Regions from separate parts of the Clostridium perfringens genome, predicted to be linked through region 1. Evidence: predicted binding sites of a transcription regulator. Region 1 holds the regulator's gene; the other holds the start of a gene.

Region 1 (5,052 bases):
GGAGACATTATAGTAGATTTTACTCAACATTTAGATGTAGTAATACCTGTTATAAATAAATACTTATCTAATCATGGAAAAGAAATTATAGAGGTTGATTTAGAAGACTTTCACTAAAGAAAAAGACTATATCAAATTCCTAAGTAATGGAGTTTGCATATAGTCTTTTATATCATATCTTCAGAAGTTAGCTCTAATATTTTTATTGTAGTATTTTCAGGAAGTGATTCAGAATTTACTGATAAAACTTGATCATGAGTTATTTTAAAACCTTTCATTTCCATTAGAAATTTATCTACAGTATTTAAATAGAAACTTAATTTTGCAGTTTTATAATGCATTGGAATAACGTAACTAGGATTTATATCTAGGATTACCTTTTTTAGATTTTCTACAGAAATAGTTAAATGTTCTCCTACAGGAACAAATAATATATCTATATGGCCTAGTTGCTTTATAACTTTAGAAGAAAGTATATGTCCTAAATCTCCTAAATGACAAAGTGTTATGTCATCACAAAGAATTTTAAATATGAAGTTTTTATCACGTTTTAATCCAAAGCAATCATCATGAAAAGATAAATATGATTTAACTTTGCAAAAGGTATTTTGATAATCAACTAAGTCTGTTAATACTTTTGCTTCATCATTAATGTATTTTGTACAATTATGATCGAAGTGCATATGACTTATAGTAACTAAGTCCACATCACCTTTATAGGGAATATATCCTATATCTATATCAAATGGGTCCATTAATATACGTTTTCCAAGATTAGTTTTTATTAAAAAACAAGAATGACCTAACCAATAAATATTCATTAAAAAGCCTCCTATAAAAATTATTTATATTATTGACACATATAATATAAATAAACATAAAATATAAGAATAATTTATTTGAATTGAATTTATTTAAGGAGATTTAAATAAAAATAATAGATGAATAAGTGTATTACATTGATTAAGTATGTCAAATGTATTAATATATATTGTGTATTAAGGTCAGTAAAGGTCAAATTTTGAGGAGTGATATATATGGCTAAATTGTCAGATTCAATAGAATATTTTCTAAAGGATTTATTAGACCAAACAGAAGATAACAATTTAATAATAAGAAGAAATGAGTTAGCTGATAAGTTTAAGTGTGCACCATCACAGATAAATTATGTTTTAACAACTAGATTTACCTATGAAAAAGGATATTTAATTGAAAGTAGAAGAGGTGGTGGTGGATACATTGTAATAAAAAAAGTAATTCATGAAGTTCATGCTGATAGAAGAGATTTAATTTATGATGAGATAGGTACAGGGATTACATACCATAATGCAGCTGCCATTGTAGATAATTTACTTGAACATAATATCATAGATGAGAAAGCAGCAAATCTTACTAAGGTTGCAATAAATGATAGAACCCTTCAGAGTTCTAAGAATATAAATGAAACAAGGGCAGATATTTTTAAGGCTTTGCTTATGGTATTGCTTAAGTAATTTATGGGAGTTGAAAATTTTGCTTTGTGAGAGTTGTAATAAAAATAATGCAACAATACAATTATTAAAAAGTACTAAGGGAAAAAAAGAAAGCTTAATGCTTTGTGATAAATGTGCAATCGAAATAATGAGCCTTGCACTAGAAGATGAGGAGATAAATTTAGAAGATTTTTTATTAGATTTAAACACTTATATAGAGTGCATTGAAGAGAGGGTTAAGGATAAAGCTTTAGTATGTAAAAATTGTGGAACAAGATTTTCTGATTTTGAAGAGGATAATTTCCTAGGGTGTGAAAAATGCTATGAGATATTTAAAAATAGAATAATATTTTTATTAAATTTAGAAGAAGCAGAGATAAATCATAGAGGGAAACAACCTAAAACAATAAAAAAGGACTTAAAGAAATTAGAAATCTTAAATTTACAAGAAAAATTAAAAATTAATATACTAAAAGAGGAATATGAAGAAGCTATTATTACTAAGAAAAAAATACATGATTTAAAAGAGAGTATAAGGGAGGATAGTAATAGTGGTTCAATGGATTAGCCCCTTAGATAATAGTATAGTAATTGCATCAAAAGTTAAAATCTTAAGAAACATAAAAGGAATTAAATTCACTAAGATGTTAAATGAAGAGGAATTTAATAATCTTTCAAGTATGGTTTTAGGACACTTGAAAGAAGTTGATATTTTGGATAAATGTTATGTAGTTAAATTAAAAGACGGTGAAGAAAAAATAATAGATTACTACAAAGAAAATTTTGGCTTAATAAAATACTTTGAAAATAAGGATAATCTTATTTTTATAATGAATAAAAATGGAGAATTTAATATATTACTGAATGAAGAAGAGCATATTGGGATAGAATGTACAAATAGTGGATTAAGTTTAAGAGAAGTGTATTCTAAGGTAGATAAATTAGATGACTTAATTGAAGAAAAAATACACTATTCCTTTGATTCTGAATTAGGATACTTAACATCAAATATAAAAAATTTAGGAACAGCTTTAAGAGCAAAGGTATTTATACACTTACCTCTTTTAAGTTCAAATAATTTAATAAGAATAATAAAAAATGCTCTAAAGGAAGAAGGAATTATTCTAAAGAGTATATATAATTCAGGAAATAAAGATGTTGGCAATATTTATGAAGTATCTAATATTAAGACTTTAGGAATGTCAGAAAAAGATATTTTAGATTCTCTTATATCTATTACTAATAAATTAATTTTAAGAGAGAAAAACCAAAGAGATAATCTTTCAAAGGATGAGTATATTGAATTAAAAGATGATATTTTAAGAGCCTTAGGAGTTTTGAGAAATACCTATTCAATAGATAGGGATGAAGCTTTAAAATATTTATCTTATGTAAGGTTAGGAGTTGAGCTAGGCATTATAGAAGATCTTAGTTTAAAATCAGTAAATTCTGCTATGATTGAAATTCAACCTGATATGATAAATAACTCATCAATTAAAAAGAGAGATATACAAAGTTTAAAAATAGAAAGAGCCAAAATTATTAGAAATGCTTTAAACACATAATTATAGGGTATTGGGAGGTAAAAGATGCGTCTTGATAATTTTAATGAAAATTCCAAAATAGTAATCAATAAGGGAAAAGAAAGTTCTTTAATGCTAAAACACGGCTACATGGGAACAGAGCATTTATTAATAGGATTAATTAATGAAAATGGACAATGTTCTAAAATTTTGGAAGAAAGCAATGTAACTGAAGAAAAGGTACTTAGTTTTATTAAGCTATATGTTGGAATTGGAGAGGTAAATTATAGTTTGGATGAGGTGCCTTTTACACCTAGATGCAAAAAGATTTTAGATAGAAGTGTTGAAATTGCTAAGGAATATGGTCATAGCATTTCAAGACCAGAGCACATATTATTAGCCTTAATAAAAGAAAGAGAAGGTGTAGCTAATTTAATTCTAACTAAAATAGTAAAAAATGATATAAAAAATATAAGCGATAAGTTAAATAACATACTAGGTAGAATTCCAAGTAAGGAAAGTAAAAGCCTTAAAGAAAAGGAAAAACCAAAAAGAAAAGATACTCCTACATTAAATCTTTATGGTATAAATTTAATAGAAAAGGCAGATAAAAATAAACTTGATCCTGTAATAGGAAGAAAGGATGAAACTCAAAGACTTTTAGAAATACTTTGTAGAAGAATGAAAAACAATCCTTGTTTAATAGGAGAACCTGGAGTAGGAAAAACTGCTGTTGTGGAAGGATTAGCTCAAAGAATTCTATTAGGTGAAGTACCAGATATTATTAAGGATAAAAGAATATTTACCTTAGATGTGACTTCTATGTTAGCTGGGGCAAAATATAGAGGAGAATTTGAGGAAAGACTTAAAAAGGTTTTAAACGAAGTAAAAGATTCAGATGATATAATACTTTTTATAGATGAAATGCATAATATTGTTGGGGCTGGGGGAGCAGAAGGTGCTATAGATGCATCAAATATATTAAAACCAGCTTTAGCAAGAGGTGAAATACAATGTATAGGTGCAACAACAACTGATGAATATAGAAAAAATATAGAAAAGGATTCTGCTTTAGAGAGAAGATTCCAACCAGTAGTTGTAAAAGAGCCTAGTAAAGAAGATTCCGTATTAATATTAAAGGGATTAAGAGAAAAGTATGAAGTACATCACAATGTAAAATTAACAGATGAAGCTATAGAGGCAGCTGTTAATTTATCAAGTAGATATATAACAGATAGATTTCTACCAGATAAGGCCATAGATTTAATAGATGAGGCTGCGGCAAAGGTAAGAATAGAAAGTATGATTGTTCCTCCTAGACTTTTTAAGCAGGAAGAATTAATAGCTAACTTAAAAATTGAAAAAGAAGAAGCTATAAAATTACAGGACTTTGAATTAGCTGCAAAGTTAAGAGATGAAGAATCAATATTACAGGAAGAACTAGAGAGAGATAAAGAGCTTTGGAGAGAAGAAAATTACAATAAAATCTACGAAGTTAATAAAGAACATATTGCAAAGGTTGTTTCAAAGTGGACTCAGATACCAGTAGAAAGGCTTACAGAGAAAGAATCAAGTAAACTTCTTAAGCTGGAAGAAAAGCTTAGTAAAAGAGTTATAGGACAATTAGAAGCAATAAGAACCATATCTAAAGCTGTAAGAAGATCAAGGGTAGGTCTTAAAGATCCTAAAAGGCCTATTGGATCCTTTGCCTTTTTAGGACCTACTGGAGTAGGAAAAACAGAGCTTTGTAAGGCTTTAGCAGAGGCTATGTTTGGTGATGAGAATAAATTTATTAGGCTTGATATGTCTGAATACATGGAAAAGCATGGTGTATCTAGACTTATTGGAGCTCCCCCAGGATATGTAGGATATGAAGAGGGAGGACAACTTACAGAAAAGGTAAGAAGAAATCCTTACTCAGTAATACTTTTTGATGAAATAGAAAAAGCACATCCAGATATATTTAATGTTCTTCTTCAAATATTAGAAGATGGTGTTCTTACAGATGGAAAAGGTAAAACAGTAGATTTTAAGAATACAATAATCATAATGACTTC
Region 2 (5,052 bases), 1.1 Mb from region 1:
AGAAGAGTATATATCATATATCATTTTAGAAAGTAAAATTTCAATACCTTCCTTCTTTAATCCAACCCCATTAGAATTATCCATGTGAGAATTAACATGGTTAAATATAGTTAGAAGTTGATTATCGATTAAACATAAATTGTTTTTAATAGAATTAAGTATATTCTTATAAAATTTATCCCCTAAAATCATATTATAGTTTTTATATATTATCTTATGTTCAATTTCACCCCAAAAATTATTTACCATAGATTTTATTTGAAGTTCAAAATTAAACTTTTCTTCTTCATTTAGAATAAATCCATCTATTCTATATAATTCAAAACCATTTTTTTGTTTTAAGGGTTGATGTTCTCTAAGGTCTAAAAATATATTTGGATTTTGTGATGAGTAAGAAAATCCATCTTTATTAGTGCAATTAAATATTGTTCTTATAAATTTAAATATATGTTCCTCATCTTCTATAAATCTACATTCTATTCTGACACCTATTAAATCAGATAGGTTTCTAAATAAATCCGTAGGGGAATCATATTTTATGTAATAATTATGTCTTATTATTTTCTCTTTTAAACTAGAAGCTGATTTTACTCTAGTTGATATATTAAAAAATCCTTCACAAGAGTTCTCTAGTAGGGAGTAGAAAAAATCATCAAGCAGATTTGCACTATAGGCTAAATCTTTTTTCATCTCCTTAAGTAATTCTAAAGTACCTTTTGTAAATTCAAAAACTTTTAATTCCAAATTTAAAACACCGTCCTTGTTAGTTTATAAATAAAGTCAGTATATTTTAATAATACCAACATATAGTAAGTATAACAATAGAGGAATTTTAAATAATAATATATATAAGTGCTTTTATAAAAATGAATAATTTGTTAATAAAATCTCCTTAGAATTAAATATTAATTATATAAATGATTTATTAATAATAAATTATAAGAAAAAAACAGTAGTAATTAATAAATTCTGAAAGTGAAAAATAGACTTTGACTTTCTTTGACTTTTATAGTATTATAATTACATGAGATACAAAAAAGAGAATATTGAGGTGATAAAATGAATGCAGATAAAATGACATTAAGAGTACAACAAAGCTTAAATGATGCTTATGAAATAGCAGTTAAATATAATAATCAACAATTAGATATAATTCACTTATTTTCAGCATTAGTAAATCAAAAAGATGGTTTAATTCCTAATATATTTGAAAAAATGGGTGTTAATATAGATTCATTAAAAAGAGACATTCATGTTCAAATAGATAGAATGCCTAAGGTTTTAGGAGAAGCGGCACAATCATCAGGGGTTACTGCTACAAGAAGAATAAATGAAGTATTAATAAAGGCAGAAGAAATTTCAAAACAATTTGAAGATTCATATATAAGTGTTGAGCATGTAATGCTTGCAATGATAGATATAGATAAAAATGGAGCTGTAGGAGAAATCTTAAGAAAAAATAACATAACTAAAGATGGATTCCTAAAGGTTTTAAATGAAGTTAGAGGAAGTCAAAGAGTAGATTCACAAGATCCAGAAGGAACTTATGAAGCTTTAGATAAATACGGTACTAATTTAATAGAACTTGTAAAACAACATAAATTAGATCCTGTTATAGGAAGAGATGAAGAAATAAGAAGAGCTGTTAGAATTCTTTCAAGAAAAACTAAGAACAATCCAATACTAATAGGAGAACCTGGAGTTGGTAAAACTGCTATAGTTGAAGGATTAGCAGAAAGAATTGTAAGAGGAGATGTACCAGAAGGATTAAAGGATAAGGTAATTATCTCATTAGATATGGGTGCATTAATAGCTGGTGCTAAATATAGAGGAGAATTTGAAGAAAGATTAAAAGCTGTTTTAAAAGAAGTTCAAAGTTCAGAAGGAAAAATACTTTTATTCATAGATGAAATTCATACAATTGTAGGCGCTGGTAAAACAGATGGTGCAATGGATGCAGGAAACTTAATTAAACCAATGCTTGCAAGAGGAGAACTTCACTGCATAGGAGCTACAACTTTTGACGAATATAGACAATATATAGAAAAGGATAAAGCTCTAGAGAGAAGATTCCAACCTGTAATAGTTGAAGAACCAACAGTTGAAGAAACTGTATCTATTTTAAGAGGATTAAAAGAAAGATTTGAAATTCACCATGGAATTAGAATCCATGACTCAGCAATAGTAGCTGCTGCAAAACTTTCTCATAGATATATTCAAGATAGATATTTACCAGATAAGGCTATAGATTTAATAGATGAAGCTGGTGCTATGATAAGAAGTGAAATAGATTCTCTTCCAACTGAATTAGATATTATAAGAAGAAAGATTTTAATGCTTGAAACTGAAAAGGAAGCTTTATCAAAAGAAAATGATGATGCATCTAAGGAAAGATTAGTTGCCTTAGAAAAAGAGCTTGCAGAGCTTCAAGATAAAAATGATGAGATGACAATTAAATATGAAAAAGAAAAATCTCATATTTCAGCAGTTAGGGACTTAAAGGCTGAATTAGATGAAGCAAGAGGACTAGCTGAAAAATATGAAAGAGAATATGATTTAAATAAAGTTGCAGAACTTAAATATGGAAAAATTCCAGAACTTGAACGTAAAATAAAAGAACAAGAAGCAAGTATGGAAAAAGACAATGAAAATGCTTTATTAAAAGAAGAGGTTACTGAAAATGAAATTTCAGAAATAATCTCAAAATGGACTGGAATTCCTGTTACAAAACTAGTTGAAAGTGAAAGAGAAAAACTTTTAAGACTAGAAGAAGAATTAAGAGAAAGAGTAATAGGTCAAGATGAGGCTACAACTGCAGTTGCTAATGCTGTAATAAGAGCAAGAGCAGGTCTTAAAGATGAAAGAAAACCAATAGGATCATTTATATTCTTAGGACCTACTGGAGTTGGTAAAACAGAGCTTGCAAAAACTTTAGCTAGAAATTTATTTGATAGTGAAGACAATATAGTAAGAATAGATATGTCTGAATATATGGAAAAACATGCAGTATCTAGATTAATAGGACCTCCTCCAGGATATGTAGGATATGAAGAAGGGGGACAATTAACAGAGGCTGTTAGAAGAAACCCATATTCAGTAATATTATTTGATGAAATAGAAAAAGCACATGATGATGTATTTAACTTATTCCTTCAAATATTAGATGATGGTAGATTAACAGATAATAAAGGTAAAACTGTTGATTTCAAAAACACTATAATAATTATGACTTCTAATATAGGTAGTGGATACTTATTAGAAAATAAATCTGGTGAAGGTATAGAAGATGATATTAGAGAAAATGTTATGAATGAAATGAAGTTAAGATTCAAACCAGAATTCTTAAACAGAGTAGATGATATCATAATGTTTAGACCTTTAAGCAGTGAAGGAATTAAGAAAATAATAGATATCTTCTTAAGAGATGTTGAAAATAGATTAAGAGAAAGAAATATAACTCTTGAAGTTACTGATAGAGCTAAGGAAATATTAGCTGAAGAAGGATATGATCCAGTATATGGAGCTAGACCATTAAAGAGATATATAAGTAATGTCTTAGAAACTGAAATAGCTAAGAAGATAATTGCAGGAGAAATTTATGATGGATCTGTTGCTTTAATAGATGGAGTAGATGGAAAAATTATAGTTTCTAGAAAATAAAATATAATAAATTTATAAGGACCATAGGTTTAATTAAATCTATGGTCCTTATTTTTATGAAATTTTAAATATATTTTTAATAAAATGATAACAAAAAACAAATTAATAATGAAAACATTTTAAATTTATAAAATTTTAATAAAAAACTGTAGAAAATTGAAAATTTTATGGTTATAATAATTTTAAAATACGAAAATAGTAAAGATGAAATTTATAACTTGAAAAGGAGAGATAAAAGTGGAACTGATAGGAATAGTAATAGTAATAATAGGATTTGCACTTAAATTTGATACTATAGCAGTTGTATTAGTAGCAGGACTATCAACTGGATTAGTAGCACATATGAGTTTGTATGAAATATTAGAAAAATTAGGATCAACCTTTGTAAGCCAAAGACACATGACATTATTTATATTAACTTTACCTGTAATAGGTATGTGTGAAAGATTTGGTTTAAAAGAGAGAGCTATAACCTTAATAAAGAATATGAAAAATATGTCAACTGGAAAGCTTTTAAGTTGCTATTTATTTATTAGAGAAGTTGGGGCTGCAGTTTCACTAAGATTAAGTGGACAAGCACAATTTATAAGACCACTTATAAACCCAATGGCTCAAGGAGCAGCTGTCAGTAAATATGGAGAATTAGATGATAAAAATGAAGATTTAATAAAGGGAACAGCAGCTGCAATGGACAACTATGGAAACTTCTTTGGACAAAATGTATTCTTAGCAAGTTCAGGAGTTCTTTTAATAGCAGGAACCTTAGAAGAACTAGGATATGGAGTTAATGCTTTAGATATAGCAAAAGCTTCAGTTCCAATAGCTATAATAGCTTTAATATTAGGAGTATTACAAAATAGATTATTAGATAAAAGGTTAAGTAGAAACCTATCAAAGAACAAAGAAGAGATAAAATAGGGGTGATAATTAATGAATATGCAGATGATTTCTAATGTATTGCTTGAAATCTTTTATATAATAGTAGGACTTTTAATGTTAAATACTGCAATTGATACATTAAAAGACCAGGAACATAAAACTAGAATAGGAACGGCAATCTTTTGGACTATATTGTCAATCATATTTATAGCAGGAGGAGCTATTCCACCTGTAGTAGTAGGGGCATTGCTTTTAGTTATAGGAGTATTAACTGCAAGCAAACAAGTAAATATAGGAAACCTAAAAATGCCTAATGTAGATTTTGCAGAAATGCAAGCTAAAAAGTTAAAGAATAAGATTTTTTTACCTTCAATTGTAATAGCAGTTGGATCTTTAGTTATTGCACAATTTACAAGTTTATCAGGAACTGTTGCCATAGGTATAGCTTCTGTGGCAGCTGTAATAACAACTTTCTTAGTATTAAAAGCTAAACCAAAGCATTTAGTAGAGGAT

The links. Region 1 encodes CtsR, which represses protease genes until heat stress. Its sites were predicted from a motif close to AAGGTCAANNAAGGTCAAAT; they were not measured.
Region 2: clpB (ATP-dependent chaperone ClpB) is a predicted target of CtsR. The motif match lies at 988-1,007, and genes of this name have one in related genera.

Annotation. Positions count from the first base shown of each region.
Region 1 is NZ_CP065681.1:562,029-567,080, forward strand. It holds gene I6G60_RS02850 (Mur ligase family protein) at 1-117, shown strand, start outside; gene I6G60_RS02855 (MBL fold metallo-hydrolase) at 168-821, opposite strand; gene I6G60_RS02860 (CtsR family transcriptional regulator) at 1,038-1,493, shown strand; gene I6G60_RS02865 (hypothetical protein) at 1,513-2,040, shown strand; gene I6G60_RS02870 (protein arginine kinase) at 2,024-3,037, shown strand; gene I6G60_RS02875 (ATP-dependent Clp protease ATP-binding subunit) at 3,062-5,052, shown strand, end outside.
Region 2 is NZ_CP065681.1:1,680,169-1,685,220, forward strand. It holds gene I6G60_RS08190 (GTP pyrophosphokinase) at 1-744, opposite strand, end outside; gene clpB (ATP-dependent chaperone ClpB) at 1,060-3,660, shown strand; gene I6G60_RS08200 (DUF969 domain-containing protein) at 3,898-4,578, shown strand; gene I6G60_RS08205 (DUF979 domain-containing protein) at 4,591-5,052, shown strand, end outside.